2 regions of the Turicibacter sp. KK003 genome follow, and region 2 is predicted to be linked to the other one. Evidence: a T-box and tRNA genes for the amino acid it is inferred to sense, from the RefSeq annotation. Region 2 holds a T-box; the other holds one or more tRNA genes.
The links. A T-box is a leader RNA that pairs with one kind of tRNA and senses whether it is charged. The one in region 2 lies ahead of asnS (asparagine--tRNA ligase), so its partner is inferred to be a tRNA-Asn.

Region 1 (7,463 bases), 540 kb from region 2:
GTACCACTTAATAAACTGAAGGAGTGACGGAGAAGGCTAAGTTGAGCGTGTGAATGGATTCACGTGTAAGCAGTGAGGTGGTCATGTAGGCAAATCCGCATGGCGAAACATTGAGCTGTGATGCCGAAAGCCCGAAAGGGTGAAGTCAGCTGATGTCACGCTTCCAAGAAAAGCTTCTAGGGATAATTTATTAGGTGCCCGTACCGATAACCGACACAGGTAGGCGAGGAGAGAATCCTAAGATGAGCGAGAGAACTCTTGTTAAGGAACTCGGCAAAATGACCCCGTAACTTCGGGAGAAGGGGTGCTTGTGAAAGCAAGCCGCAGTGAAAAGGCCCAGGCGACTGTTTATCAAAAACACAGGTCTCTGCTAAACCGCAAGGTGATGTATAGGGGCTGACGCCTGCCCGGTGCTGGAAGGTTAAGAGGAGAGGTTAGCGCAAGCGAAGCTTTGAATTGAAGCCCCAGTAAACGGCGGCCGTAACTATAACGGTCCTAAGGTAGCGAAATTCCTTGTCGGGTAAGTTCCGACCCGCACGAAAGGCGTAACGATCTGGGCGCTGTCTCAACAAGAGACTCGGTGAAATCATAGTACCTGTGAAGATGCAGGTTACCCGCGACAGGACGGAAAGACCCCGTGGAGCTTTACTGTAGCTTGATATTGAGCACTGGTGACACATGTACAGGATAGGTAGGAGACGAAGAGACCAGGACGCCAGTCTTGGAGGAGTCGCTGTTGGGATACTACCCTTGTGTTACTGGGGTTCTAACCCGTGGCCATGAGCTGGTCAGGGGACAGTGTCAGGTGGGCAGTTTGACTGGGGCGGTCGCCTCCCAAAGAGTAACGGAGGCGCCCAAAGGTTCCCTCAGAATGGTTGGAAATCATTCGAAGAGTGTAAAGGCAGAAGGGAGCTTGACTGCGAGACCAACAAGTCGAGCAGGGACGAAAGTCGGGCTTAGTGATCCGGCGGTACCGAATGGAAGGGCCGTCGCTCAACGGATAAAAGCTACCCCGGGGATAACAGGCTGATCTCCCCCAAGAGTTCACATCGACGGGGAGGTTTGGCACCTCGATGTCGGCTCATCGCATCCTGGGGCTGTAGTCGGTCCCAAGGGTTGGGCTGTTCGCCCATTAAAGCGGTACGCGAGCTGGGTTCAGAACGTCGTGAGACAGTTCGGTCCCTATCCGTCGTGGGCGTAGGAAATTTGAGAGGAGCTGTCCTTAGTACGAGAGGACCGGGATGGACACACCGCTGGTGTACCAGTTGTTCTGCCAGGAGCATAGCTGGGTAGCTACGTGTGGAAGGGATAAACGCTGAAAGCATCTAAGCGTGAAGCCCCCCTCAAGATGAGATTTCCCATTCGAAAGAAGTAAGATCCCTTGAAGACGACGAGGTAGATAGGTCAGGAGTGGAAGTTTGGTGACAGATGAAGCGGACTGATACTAATCGATCGAGGACTTAACTAATAAGGAAGTAAGCAGAAGATATCTAGTTTTGTGAGATTGATGAAATCTGACAGAAGGTCTAGTGATAAGGGCAAGGAGGGCACACCTGTTCCCATACCGAACACAGAAGTTAAGCTCCTTAGCGCCGAGGGTAGTACGCAAGTGCGAGAGTAGGACGTCGCTAGGCCATAAATAAAAAGCCTCAATAGCTCAGTTGGTTAGAGCACTTGACTGTTAATCAAGGGGTCCTAGGTTCGAGTCCTAGTTGGGGCGCCATTAAAAAATGGCCCGTTGGTGAAGCGGTTTAACACACATGCCTTTCACGCATGCATACACGGGTTCGAATCCCGTACGGGTCACCATTAAAAATAAAAGTGGAGGATTAGCTCAGCTGGGAGAGCATCTGCCTTACAAGCAGAGGGTCGGCGGTTCGAGCCCGTCATCCTCCACCATAAATAGCCGGAATAGCTCAATTGGTAGAGCAACTGACTTGTAATCAGTAGGTTGCGGGTTCAAGTCCTGCTTCCGGCACCATAATGGCGATTGTGGCGAAGTGGTTAACGCATCGGATTGTGGCTCCGACATTCGTGGGTTCGATTCCCATCAGTCGCCCCAGATTTAATAAATAGAAAATTAGGCGCCATAGCCAAGTGGTAAGGCGTGGGACTGCAACTCCCTGATCATCGGTTCAAATCCGATTGGCGCCTCCAATTAGATAATAATGTGCCTGGGTGGCGGAACTGGTAGACGCACAGGACTTAAAATCCTGCGGGTGGTGACACCCGTGCCGGTTCGATTCCGGCCCTAGGCACCAATTTTATTTAAGTGAGTAGAATATACTCTTTTTTTTTGTTTAATAGAAAAAATACTTGTGATGTAAATGGGCGTGTATACAATGAAAAAATTAAAATGCATGTTAGAAACCAGCTATTCGATTGACGCAATATTTTATTTAAGAAAATCTTCGATACTTGTTAGCCTAGTGTTTTTAATTATATTATCAATAATGCAAATGACGCCTACAGCATTTGTTTTAATCGGTGATGCTCCGTATAGATGGGACTTAAATGTTTGGGATATTTCAGAATCTTCGCAACATTTATTAGAAGATAATTTACCGGATGATTGCGTGGTTAATAATTATAAACTTAGTTGTAAGCAATCTCTAGATATTGTGTTACAAAATGAGGTTAGGGTGGCCTTTAATTTACCGACTAGCACGGTTAGAAATGGGCTAATCTTTAATGAGGATCATTTTTTATTTGTAATAGATGATATGAATTATAAATTTGATTATTCAAAATTTGAGGGTGTTGACTTTTCAAATATAACTTATGATGAAATGTTTATGCGTGTAGCTTCCACTATTAAACCCATGTTTATGCCAGCTATGTTATTAGAGACGTATCAGTCAGGGATCTTATTGACATTCGGATTTGTTTTAATAGTCTCTGTCTTATTTATGTTATTAAGAATAGGGCGCCAATCGTTTTTAAGCTATAAAGAGGTGTTAAATCTCGTGATTTATTCGTCGACATTTCCGGCGATTATGTCTTTAGTGATTGGGATGTTTAATGGAGCCTGGTCCATCATTATTTATAATATTGGAACCTTGATTGTATTATTTTTTGTTTACCGATCGAGAGTAGAGCCCTATTTATCGGGACAGCGAGCAGGCTAAGCCTGCTTTTTTTATTCGTGAAAAAGTGCGACAATTTGGGGTGCAATGATTTTACTTGCGTTTCACTTAAAATCCTAGTAAAGTAAAAGGAAAGAAAGGTGATGGATTTGGAACAAAGGGAAATAATAAATAAATGTACGATACAAGAAGTTAATCGTTTAAATTCTGATCACATCAAAGAGGAATTAATTCAATTTAGTAAAACCATTGGAATCAATGCTATTGGTTTCAGTACGGTAGAACCTTTCCTATTCTTAAAGAAGGAGTTAAGGAAAAGGGACGAGTTGGAATGGACATCTCATTTAACAAAAGGATCCATTGAAGAGCGTACGAATCCTTTGTTGTCGATGGAGGATGCGAAATCGTTTATTTCAATTGCAATCACTTATCCTCGTAAGACTTGTTTGCCTAAGCAGGAAAAGGATGATCCGTTTGTACAATTTTCGAGGTCATCATGGGGGAATGATTATCATCAGGTGGTTGATCATAAACTACACATGCTAGAGGAATGGTTGAAGGAAAGAGTTTCGGGAATAAAGGTGATTAGGAGTGTGGACACGGGGGTTTTTAACGATCGTGCCATCGCATTACGTAGTGGAATAGGTTTTAGTGGAAAAAATAGTTCCATTATTCATCAAGAGTTTGGGAGCTATATTTATTTAGGGGAATTATTAGTGAATTACGAGTTTAGCCCTGATCGTAGTTTAGAGCGTCAGTGTGGGACATGTGATCGGTGTGTTCGTGCCTGTCCAACAAAGGCTATTCAACCGGATGGAAGCTTAAATGAAAAACGATGTCTTTCTTATGTGACGCAGGCAAAGGAGTACTTAAATCCTGAATTATATGAACGAATTAGTCAGAATATATACGGTTGTGATATTTGTCAAGAAGTTTGTCCATTTAATGCAGACGTCGATTCTCATCATCATCCTGAATTAGAGCCGACAGGTGTTGAATTTCCTAAAATTAAGGAGATTTTGACGATGACAAATAAGGAATTTAAATTAAAGTATGGTCACTTAGCCGGATCGTGGCGCGGCGTTACCGTGTTAAAACGAAACGCGATGTTTAACGCAGGTTTTTATAGATATAAAGAGGCTCTACCAGAAATTTTGAAAATTAGAGATGGACAAGGTCCCGATTGGCTAAGGGAAGCAGCTAAACAGGCGTATATAAGGTTAGAGAAAAGATAAGATTCTTTCAAAAAGTGAGTTTTTTTGTGTTAAAATATAAGGTAGATGGAATAGAGTTAGCACCCGTTTATTTTTGAAGACGGTGGTTGCACTATTTTAAAATCGTTGAGGTGATTAATTATGGCAATTCATTTAGTTCAATATAATCCTGAAATTCCTCAAAATACTGGGAATATTATGCGTACTTGTGCAGCAACGGATATTAAATTACACTTAATTAAACCAATGGGATTTTCATTGGATGAAAAAAGTATTAAGCGTTCGGGTGCAAACTATATAAATGAAGTAGACTATACGGTTTATGAAAACTGGGAAGATTTTGTTGAAAAAAACCGTGGCGGTAAATTTTGTTTTTGCACGCGTTATGGACAGAAAAATCACGCACAAATGGATTTTTCTAATCCTAAGGAAGATTACTATATTATTTTAGGTGCTGAAAGTAGTGGGATTCCGAAAGAAATCCTTCGACCTTATTTTGAAAATTGTTTCCGTGTTCCAATGACGAACAAGGTGCGTTCATTAAACGTCTCAAATGTGGCGGCCATTTTAGCATACGAAGCATTACGTCAACAAGAGTTTTTAGATTTATGGACGGTAGAACCATTCAAAGGAGCAGACTGGGTGCTGCGTGACGAAGAATAAACAACGATAAAAGGCGGGAGAATATGGGGTTATTCACCGCCTTTTATATGGGATGAGAACTCTGATATTGGCTGAAAAAGATTTTTTAAGGAAAAAACCGTTAGGATAGACGGAGATTGAGCAGGTGTTTTAATGAATATAATTGAAATTGCAAAGTTAGCAGGGGTCTCAAAATCAACCGTCTCAAGGTATTTAAATAGTGGGTATGTCAGTGAAGAGGCTGCTGAGAAAATAAAAGAAGTAATTGAGCAAACAGGGTTTGTCCCAAAACGCCAGGCCCAGGCGATGCGTTCTCAACGAACCAATTTAATAGGTGTGATTGTCCCTAAAATTAGTACTGAAACAGCCGCACGTGTGATTGAAGGAGTCACAAGTGAGTTGAGTCGAATGGGATATGAAGTGTTGATTGGAAATACTAATTTATCGATTGAAAAGGAGAAAAATTATTTAAAGGTTTTTAAAAATCAAGTAGATGGGATTATCTTTATGGCGACAGAAATAACATCCGAACATCGGAAACTTTTTGATCAGCTACGAATTCCTCTCGTTGTCATTGCCCAAAAAGTGAAAGATTATCCGTGTATTATTCATGATGATTATCATGCATCTAAAGATGCCATTCACTATTTAATTGACAAGGGACATCGCTCGATTGGGTTTATTGGTGTTGGAGAATATGATGTTGCAGTAGGAATTGATCGTAAAAAGGGTTATTTGGATGCATTAAAGAGTCAGAATCTTCATATTAATGAGGACTATATACAAATTGGTGATTTTAGTCCTGAAAGTGCATTTCAGTTAACGGAAAAGTTAATGTCTTTACCTAAACCACCAACGGCTATTTTTGCAGTGACGGATCATCTAGCTATTGGATGTATGGAGTATTTGAAGGAGCATGGGTATCAAATTCCTCAAGATGTAGCAGTTATGGGGTTGGGGGATAGTAAAATTTCGGCCTATATGACGCCTTCATTAACAACGATTCACTATCATTTTCAAACAATGGGGGCTCAAAGCGCCAGTCTGTTAATTGAACTTATTAAATCGGGTAAAGAAAGCTCAAAAAAAATTGAAAGCGATTTTGTTTTGAACTATAGACTTATGGAACGGGATAGTGTATAATAATCTTCGTAATGAAGGTTATTATTTTTTTATGCATTATGGGAACGTTCCCTCAAAGTGAGGGAGAAATGTTGAAAGGAACGATGATGTTCTTCATTTTTTTCACGGAGGTGGGAACGTTCCCCTATAAGAGGTTAACAGTTAATAAAGGTGATTAAATATTCATAGGAAATAATACCTGTATAATGAAAAGCAATTATTTGCATCATATATGAGGTTCTATGGAGGTTTCTATTATAAAAAGGTAGACTTCATAGAGGGAATAGTTAGATAGGAGGAGTCAGTCTTATGGCAAGTGCGAATTATGGTGAAGTAGCTAAAACAATTCTAGAGGCAGTTGGTGGAAAGGATAATTTAGCAAGTGCTGCGCATTGTGCGACGCGTTTACGTTTAGTTTTAAAGGATGAATAAAAAGTAAATAAATCTGAGATTGAAAAAATGGATATTGTGAAAGGGGTATTTTCTACGGCAGGACAGTTCCAGATTATCATTGGACAGGGAACGGTAAACCGTGTTTATGCGGAATTAGCGGCCCAAGCTGGAATTCAGGAGATGAGCACGGCTGATGTGAAAGATGCGGCAATGGAAAAATTAAACCCATTTCAACGATTTTGTCGAATGTTATCAAATATATTCGTTCCAATTATTCCTGCGATTGTCGCTGCCGGGTTACTAATGGGAATTTTAGGTGTTGTCGATAAAATTGGATTAAGCCACTTAAAAGAAGAATGGTGGTTTATGTTATTAGATATGTTTTCATCGGCGGCTTTTAACTTCTTACCGATTTTAATCGCTATTTCTGCGGCAAAACAATTCAAATGTAACCCATATTTAGCGGCAACAATTGGGGGAATTATGATTCACCCTGCTTTACAAAATGCATGGACATCAGGAACTGGTTATGAAACAGTTAATGTATTAGGGTTAATTGATATGCCTTTATTAGGGTATCAGGGAACTGTTTTACCTATTTTAATTGTGATTTTTGTTATGTCATATATCGAGAAGTACACACGTAAAATCGTTCCAAAGATGTTAGATATTTTAGTTACACCGTTAATTACTGTATTATTAACAGGGTTCTTAGCACTTGTTGTTATTGGTCCGCTTGCTAATACAGTAGGATCAGCCATTTCTACATTTTTCACTTATGCGTTAAATAATTTTGGAATTTTTGCGGGATTATTACTAGGTGGTTCGTATTCATCAATTGTTATTACAGGAATCCATCATAGTTTCCATGCAGTTGAGTTAGAGTTAATTGGGAATACGGGGTTTAATTCATTATTGCCAATTTGGTCAATGGCAAACGTTGCACAAGGTGGAGCGGCATTAGCTGTCTATTTTTTAACTAAAAATGCTAAAACAAAAGCCATCG
Region 2 (7,463 bases):
ATCATTATCTCTGGCCTTGAATGGATTAGATGGTAGAATATCACGTCTAATTAAGGAAATGCGCGAGGAAATATTGAACATTATTGCGAATATAGAGGTTAATATCGATTACCCAGAGTATGATGATGTAGAGGAGATGACTTCCGAATTACTACTTCCTCTTTCCATGAAGATAAGGGAAAAAATGATTAAGCTTTTGGAAACTGCTAAAACTGGACAAATTTTAAGAGATGGAATTAAAACTGCAATTATTGGACGACCAAACGTAGGAAAATCAAGTCTACTTAATCAGTTGATGCGGGAGGAAAAGGCAATTGTAACGGATATAGCTGGGACTACCAGGGATACTGTTGAAGGATATATAAATGTTGGTGGATTAACACTTAATTTAATTGATACAGCTGGAATACGGGAAACAACAGATATTGTGGAAGCTATTGGCGTAGAAAAGTCGAAAAAAATATTAAGTGAAGCACAACTAATCTTACTCGTTTTAAATAATAATGAACCACTAACAGATCAAGATAGACAGTTATTAAAACTTACAGATGAAAAAAAACGAATTATTATTTTGAATAAAACAGACTTAGAATCTAATATTGAACGTAATGAAATTCCTAACTATATTGAAACTTCAATGGTTTTAGATGAGGGTATTGAACTTTTAGAAAATAGTATTAAAGAAATGTTTGAGCTAGGAGAGATAGGTTCTACGGATATGACCTATATATCAAATGCTCGTCATATCGCTAAATTAAAGCAGGCCCTTACCTCCCTCGAAGATGCAATTGAAGCGATGAAAATAGGGATGCTTGTGGATATGGTTGAAATTGATATAAAAAATGCCTGGCATATTCTTGGGGAAATTCTCGGGGAAGATATTGGAGATGCATTACTAGATGAATTATTTAGTAAATTTTGTTTAGGAAAATAAATCAAAATGTAATTAAAATAAGTACACAAGTCAAACTTAATAAAATACTTTTTAAACGAAGCTATTTGAATAAGAATAGTTTCGTTTTTTCTTTTATTTGTTATTTTTAAGGTTGGTTCGATGAAGAAATAAGGCCTGTTATGGATGTTTTTAAATGTAATTTTATTTAATACTTTATTTCTTATCTATTAAGTGTATTAGCACTTTATTATATATAACGAGTGTGCCTATAGAAAAAAGAAACACTTAAATAAGTATTAGAAGGGTGAACAGTAATCGACAATATAAAACATTATGCGATAAAATATACACAGCATGTGTGTATAAATTTTAAATACATCAACAGTTTATTAACAAGATATCTACAATCTAAAATATGATAATATCAATAAATTTAGGGTTTATCCCCAATATCCACATATATTATTTTTATTATTATTAAAAAAAGAAAAAATATATTATCGAATTATGTAGAAATTTGTTATTTATCTCGAGATAACATCGAAAAAAGAAAAAAACAGTTATTTTGTAAGAAAATGAGTTATATCGCTTGAATTCCGAGAGTTTTAAACTTTAAATATTTAAGATCACTTGTGTTTAATCTCTATAATTCGACAAAAACAAACACCTTATTCACATAGTTGTTGATAATAATCGACATATATCAACAACTTGTCTACAATTTATTCACATCCAAAAACATCGTTAAATCGACACTTTAGTACACTTATCCACTGTATCCCCAACGTTTATTATTGATTTTATTATTTAAACAAAATATTATTAATTATTGCATTTTGCGACTAAAAGCATTATTTTTTGACATATGACAACAGATTCTTTGTATCGAAGTTTAGGTGAAATAATAAAAAAATAATATTTTAAAAAATACAATAAAAGGACTAGCGAAAATAATCAAATTTAAATTCTGCAAAATAAAACATAAATTAACATAATTCACGTTATTGCAAAAATTTTATTATTTTGTCGAAGAAGGTGTTTGGAGTATAGGATAAATATTCGATGAGTAAATATTGACTAATAAGAGCAAAGGGTATAATATTTAAATAATTAAATATTTACGTTGAAAAGGAGAGTAGCTTTTAATTGAAATTGTAGCGATCTAGGGATGGTGAGAGCCTAGAATGGATTTGGAAGTGAAGAACACCTTGGAGTAACTTACCGAAAACAATGTTTGTAAGTAGATTAAGTCGTAAATTCCGCGTTAAGGATGAAGTGTAAGAACTATATGTTCTTAAACTAGGGTGGTACCGCGGATTAACAGTCATTCGTCCCTTTTTTGGATGAGGACTGTTTTTTATTTTTAGTAATTAAAAAAATTAAGGAGGATTTTTAGATGGAGAAAGTTGTAACACGACAATTATTTAGAAACTTAGAACGATTTGAACATCAGTCTATTGAATTGAATGGATGGGTTAGAAATAATCGTGCTCAAAAATCTTTTGGCTTCTTAATGATTAATGACGGATCATTTTTTGAAACCATTCAGGTTGTATATGAGGAAAGTTTAGATAATTTTAAAGAAATCCAAAAAATCCGTGTAGGTTCAGCTGTAACTGTATATGGAGTAGTTATACCTACGCCAAATGCTAAACAACCTTTCGAGATTAAAGCGCATAAATTAGTCTTAAAAGGAGATTGTCCGGAAGATTATCCAATTCAACCTAAAAGACATACTCGTGAATTCTTAAGAGAAGTAGCTCATTTACGTCCCCGAACTAATTTGTTTTCTGCCGTTTTTAGAGTGCGTTCATTAGTTGCATTTGCAATACATAGCTATTTTCAAGAAAAAAACTTTGTATACGTGCATACCCCAATTATTACAGGTTCTGATGCTGAGGGAGCGGGAGAGATGTTTCGAGTTACAACACTAGACTTAGATAATATCCCTCGAAATGAGGAAGGAGTCGTAGATTTCAAACACGATTTTTTTGCTAAGTCTACTAACTTAACAGTATCGGGACAACTTGAAGGGGAAGCATTCGCTCTTGCCTTACGAGATGTTTATACATTTGGCCCGACTTTCCGTGCAGAAAATTCTAATACCCAACGTCATGCATCAGAATTTTGGATGATTGAACCAGAAATGGCGTTTGCCGACCTAAAAGACGATATGGATATGGCAGAGGGAATGATTAAATATATTATTAACTATGTACTAGAAAATGCCCCAGAAGAGATGAACTTTTTTGATCAGTATGTTAGCAAGGGAGTACTAAATCGAGTTCAAACTGTTGCTAATTCTACATTTAAACGAATTACCTATACAGAAGCAATCGATATTTTATTAACTGCCAATAAAAAGTTTGAAAATAAAGTTGAATGGGGGATTGACTTGTCGACTGAACACGAAAGATACCTGACTGATGAAGTTTTTAAATCGCCGGTATTTGTAACAGACTATCCTAAGGACATTAAAGCATTTTATATGAGAGTTAATGATGATCAAAAAACAGTAGCAGCTATGGACCTGTTAGTTCCAGGGGTAGGAGAACTAATAGGAGGATCCCAACGAGAGGAGCGTCTAGATATTTTAGAAAAACGTATGGAGGAAATAGGTGTTCCTACAGAAGATTTAAATTGGTATTTAGACTTACGTCGTTATGGTGGTGTGACTCATTCAGGATTTGGATTAGGTTTTGAGCGTATGGTTATGTATCTAACTGGAGTTGAAAACATTCGTGACGTAATTCCTTTTCCACGTACCCCTAAAAATGCTGAATTCTAATTGATGATAAAAAAACTAGAAAAATAGATATAAAATGTACCCTAGAGAGTAGACAAATAAAAAAAGTCTACCTTCTAGGGCCTTTTTGTTATAATATTAACTATTAGATTTTAGGAGGATTTTAAATGAGCAAGAAGTTATTTACACCACAAGAGATTGAACAACTCAAACAAAACGAATATGTTAAGTCAGTATCTGAAAAAGGGATTACTTATACGAAAGAATTTAAGGAGAACTTTATTATGATGAGCGAGAAAGGAAAGTTTCCGCGAGAGATATTCGAATACTATGGATTTAATGTTACGGTGCTTGGCATGCAGCGTGTGAATTCTGCAGCTAAACGTTGGAAACAAGCCTTTAAAACCCAGGGCCCATTAGGATTGGATGATAGTCGTACTAAGAATTCTGGAAGGTCCCTAAAACGAGAGTTAACGCTAGAAGAACAATTATTACGCACGCAGGCTAAATTAGAAGTTTTAAAGATTGAGAACGAATTATTAAAAAAGTTGAGACTCATGAGAAAAATGCTCGAATAGTCTCTAAAGAAGTAAAGTTTCAAATGATTCATCAAGTAGTGAATCAGACATCAACTAAATTTAAATCTTTAATTTCTCATTTATGCGATAGTCTTGGTGTTTCAAGATCAGGTTATTATCGTTATTTTTCGTTATGTGCTGAAGAAGCTCGTTTAAAGCGATTAAAGGAGGAACAACATCGTTTAGAAGTTATTCAAAAGGCCATTTGTTTTAAGGGACGAAAAAACAAGGGAATTCGCCAAGTAGCGATGGTTCTTAAAGGGGAATTCAACATTATCTTTAACCTAAAATCTATTCATCGAATCATGAAAAAGTATGGACTATTGAGTCAAGTTCGTCGAAGCAATCCCTATCGTAAACTCGCTAAAGCGACACAAGCACATCGTGTCTGTCCAAATCTTGTTAATCGTCAATTTAGGCCATTAGAACCTTATAAAGTTCTATTAACCGATATCACTTATTTAAAATATGGAAAGGGTCAGACTGCCTATCTCTCGACCATCTTAGATAGTGCAACAAATGAAGTTTTAGCTTTTCAATTAAGTGAGCATTTAAAGATAGATTTTGTTCTCCAAACACTGAACCAACTTCAAGAAAATCCGACTGTCCAATTAACGAAGGAAACGATTATTCACTCCGATCAGGGCGTGCATTATACGAGTCCGCAATTTTCGAATCAATTAAAGGAATTAGGAATTCAACAATCAATGTCTAGGAAGGGGAATTGTTGGGATAACGCTCCACAAGAATCATTTTTTGGGCATCTAAAAGATGAAGCAGATATAACCAATCAACTGACATTTGATGATTTACTCATTGAAATTGAAGAATATATAGATTATCATAACAACTTTAGATATCAATGGAATTTAAAAAAGCTGACTCCTGTAGGATACAGAAATCAGCTTCAAGTTGCTTAGGTTTTTTTCTTTGTCCTTGACAAAGGGTACAGATTAATTATTTTCCTAGTTTTTTTTGTTTTTTTTATAGATATAATTTAAAAAATTGATTCCAAAAAATTCTAAATAGAATAAGACATCGTATATATTTATAAAATTATTGCAATAATCATATAGAATGGATAAAATAAATTGTGCTATAATTAAAAGATAAAATTACACATTATGGATGATGGTAGAATGGTTATGAGTAAAATAACGGGTGTGGTTAATTTTCATATGAAATTAACTCAAGGTTTAGAGGTAACAGAGACCTCGTATGAGACGCAAGGAAAATATTATAAAAAAAATAATATAGGCTTTTTATTCTTTGAAGAGAAAAATATTGACGATGACCATATTACGAAGTGTAGATTAGAATTTGATGATAACACTATTCGTATTCGTCGCAATGGAACGATAATATTAGATCAAAGATACACCACAAAAAAAAATGTAGATGGGTATATAAAAACGCCTTACGGTGAACTTATTAGCACGGTAAAAACTCATTGTTATAATCTAGAGGAATGCGAAAATAAATTTCGGATAAATTTAGACTACGATTTAACTGTACAAAAGGAAAGAGTAGGAAATTATAAACTGAGCATTTATTTTAAAAAGGAGGATATGTCTTAGATATGATCCAAACGCTGAAAGAAAACTTAAAGAATGAAATTAAGGAAACAGTTATCAAGTGTGGTTATGTTTCTTGTGAGGAAGATATCAATGTTATTTTAGAAAATGCGAAAGATGCAAAACACGGGGATTATTCGACTAATATTGCAATGCAGTTAACTAAACGTGCAAAGAAAAATCCACGTATTATAGCTGAAGAAATAGTAAAAAACTTTGATACAAATAAAGCTGATGTTGCAAAAATTGAAATTGCCGGCCCAGGTTTTATCAATTTTTTCCTGAAAAAGACGGTATTTACTAAGTCTATTAAAGGCATCATTGATTTAGGTGATGATTACGGTAAAAGTAATTCCGGAAAAGGTTTGAAATATAATGTTGAGTATGTTTCAGCTAATCCGACTGGCGACCTACATTTAGGTCATGCTCGAGGAGCTGCCTTGGGTGATTCTCTTTGCCGACTTTTGTCGAAAGCGGGATATGATGTGACTCGTGAATACTATGTAAATGATGCGGGAAATCAAATTCATAATTTAGTTGTTTCGGCTTATGCTCGTTATTTAGAGGCATTAGGGAATGAATCAAAAATGCCGGAAGATGGTTATTATGGACCGGACATTATTTTGTTAGGACAAATGATGGCGGAAAAATATAAAGAGCAATTTGTTGGAAAATTAGATGAAAATTATGATTTGATTCGTCAAATATCGCTTGATTATGAGTTAGATAAAATTAAAAAAGATTTAAATATGTTTGGGGTAGAATTTGATTTATTTACGAGCGAGAAATCAATCTACGATAAAAACCTCGTGAAAGAATCAATAGATCTTCTTCAATCAAAGGGATATATTTATGAAAAAGATGGGGCAATTTGGTTCCGTTCGACTGATTTTGGAGACGACAAGGATAGAGTTTTAAAAAAATCAGATGGCTCATATACTTACCTAACACCGGATATTGCAAATCATATCGAAAAACTTAATAGAGGAAATGATAAGTTAGTAGATATTTGGGGAGCAGACCATCATGGATATATTGCTCGCGTAAAAGCTGCGATGCAGGCATTAGGATATGAGGCGGATAAATTAGAGGTAGATATTATTCAGATGGTTCGCTTAATTAAAGACGGAGAAGAGTTCAAAATGTCTAAGCGAACGGGAAAAGCTGTTACGATTCGTGATCTTGTTGATGAGGTTGGAGTAGATGCTGTTCGTTATTTCTTTGTCATGCGTAGTGGTGAAACACAAATGGATTTCGATTTAGATTTGGCTACGAAAAAGTCAAATGAAAATCCTGTTTACTATGCTCAATATGCACATGCAAGAACATGTTCTATATTAAGACAGGCTAAAGAAAAAGGCTTTTCCGTTGACGTAAAAGAAAATTATGAATTTATTAATCACGAAAAAGAGTATGAAGTTATTAAATTAATGGGGGAATTTCCTAACGTTGTAGCAGATGCAGCAGCAAAAAGACGTCCTCATTTAATTTGTAATTACGTAAATGATTTAGCAACAGCCTTCCATAGCTTATATAATGCTGAAAAAGTAATTAATGAAGAGGATAATGCAAAAACAAACGAAAAATTAGCATTGATCCAAGCTCTTGAGATAACTATAAAAAATGCATTAAATTTAATTGGAGTATCGGCGCCGGAAAGAATGTAAATT

Region 1: it encodes a tRNA-Asn, which carries the amino acid that the T-box ahead of asnS (asparagine--tRNA ligase) is inferred to sense. The anticodon was not compared.

The regions. Positions count from the first base shown of each region.
Region 1 covers NZ_CP142738.1:1,954,491-1,961,953, reverse strand. Annotated here, with positions in the region: rRNA gene VXM77_RS09580 (23S ribosomal RNA) at 1-1,468, shown strand, start outside; rRNA gene rrf (5S ribosomal RNA) at 1,526-1,634, shown strand; tRNA gene VXM77_RS09570 (tRNA-Asn) at 1,647-1,723, shown strand; tRNA gene VXM77_RS09565 (tRNA-Glu) at 1,733-1,809, shown strand; tRNA gene VXM77_RS09560 (tRNA-Val) at 1,824-1,899, shown strand; tRNA gene VXM77_RS09555 (tRNA-Thr) at 1,906-1,981, shown strand; tRNA gene VXM77_RS09550 (tRNA-His) at 1,987-2,062, shown strand; tRNA gene VXM77_RS09545 (tRNA-Cys) at 2,084-2,157, shown strand; tRNA gene VXM77_RS09540 (tRNA-Leu) at 2,173-2,261, shown strand; gene VXM77_RS09535 (DUF1189 family protein) at 2,343-3,128, shown strand; gene queG (tRNA epoxyqueuosine(34) reductase QueG) at 3,230-4,321, shown strand; gene VXM77_RS09525 (tRNA (cytidine(34)-2'-O)-methyltransferase) at 4,442-4,963, shown strand; gene VXM77_RS09520 (LacI family DNA-binding transcriptional regulator) at 5,096-6,085, shown strand; gene VXM77_RS09515 (PTS transporter subunit EIIB) at 6,374-6,496, shown strand; partial or broken gene VXM77_RS09510 (glucose PTS transporter subunit EIIB) at 6,512-6,703, shown strand; gene VXM77_RS09505 (PTS transporter subunit EIIC) at 6,704-7,463, shown strand, end outside.
Region 2 covers NZ_CP142738.1:2,494,202-2,501,664, reverse strand. Annotated here, with positions in the region: gene mnmE (tRNA uridine-5-carboxymethylaminomethyl(34) synthesis GTPase MnmE) at 1-934, shown strand, start outside; T-box leader at 2,010-2,234, shown strand; gene asnS (asparagine--tRNA ligase) at 2,292-3,683, shown strand; one part of gene VXM77_RS12215 (IS3 family transposase) at 3,809-4,190, shown strand; one part of gene VXM77_RS12215 (IS3 family transposase) at 4,190-5,139, shown strand; gene VXM77_RS12210 (DUF1934 domain-containing protein) at 5,359-5,796, shown strand; gene argS (arginine--tRNA ligase) at 5,799-7,460, shown strand.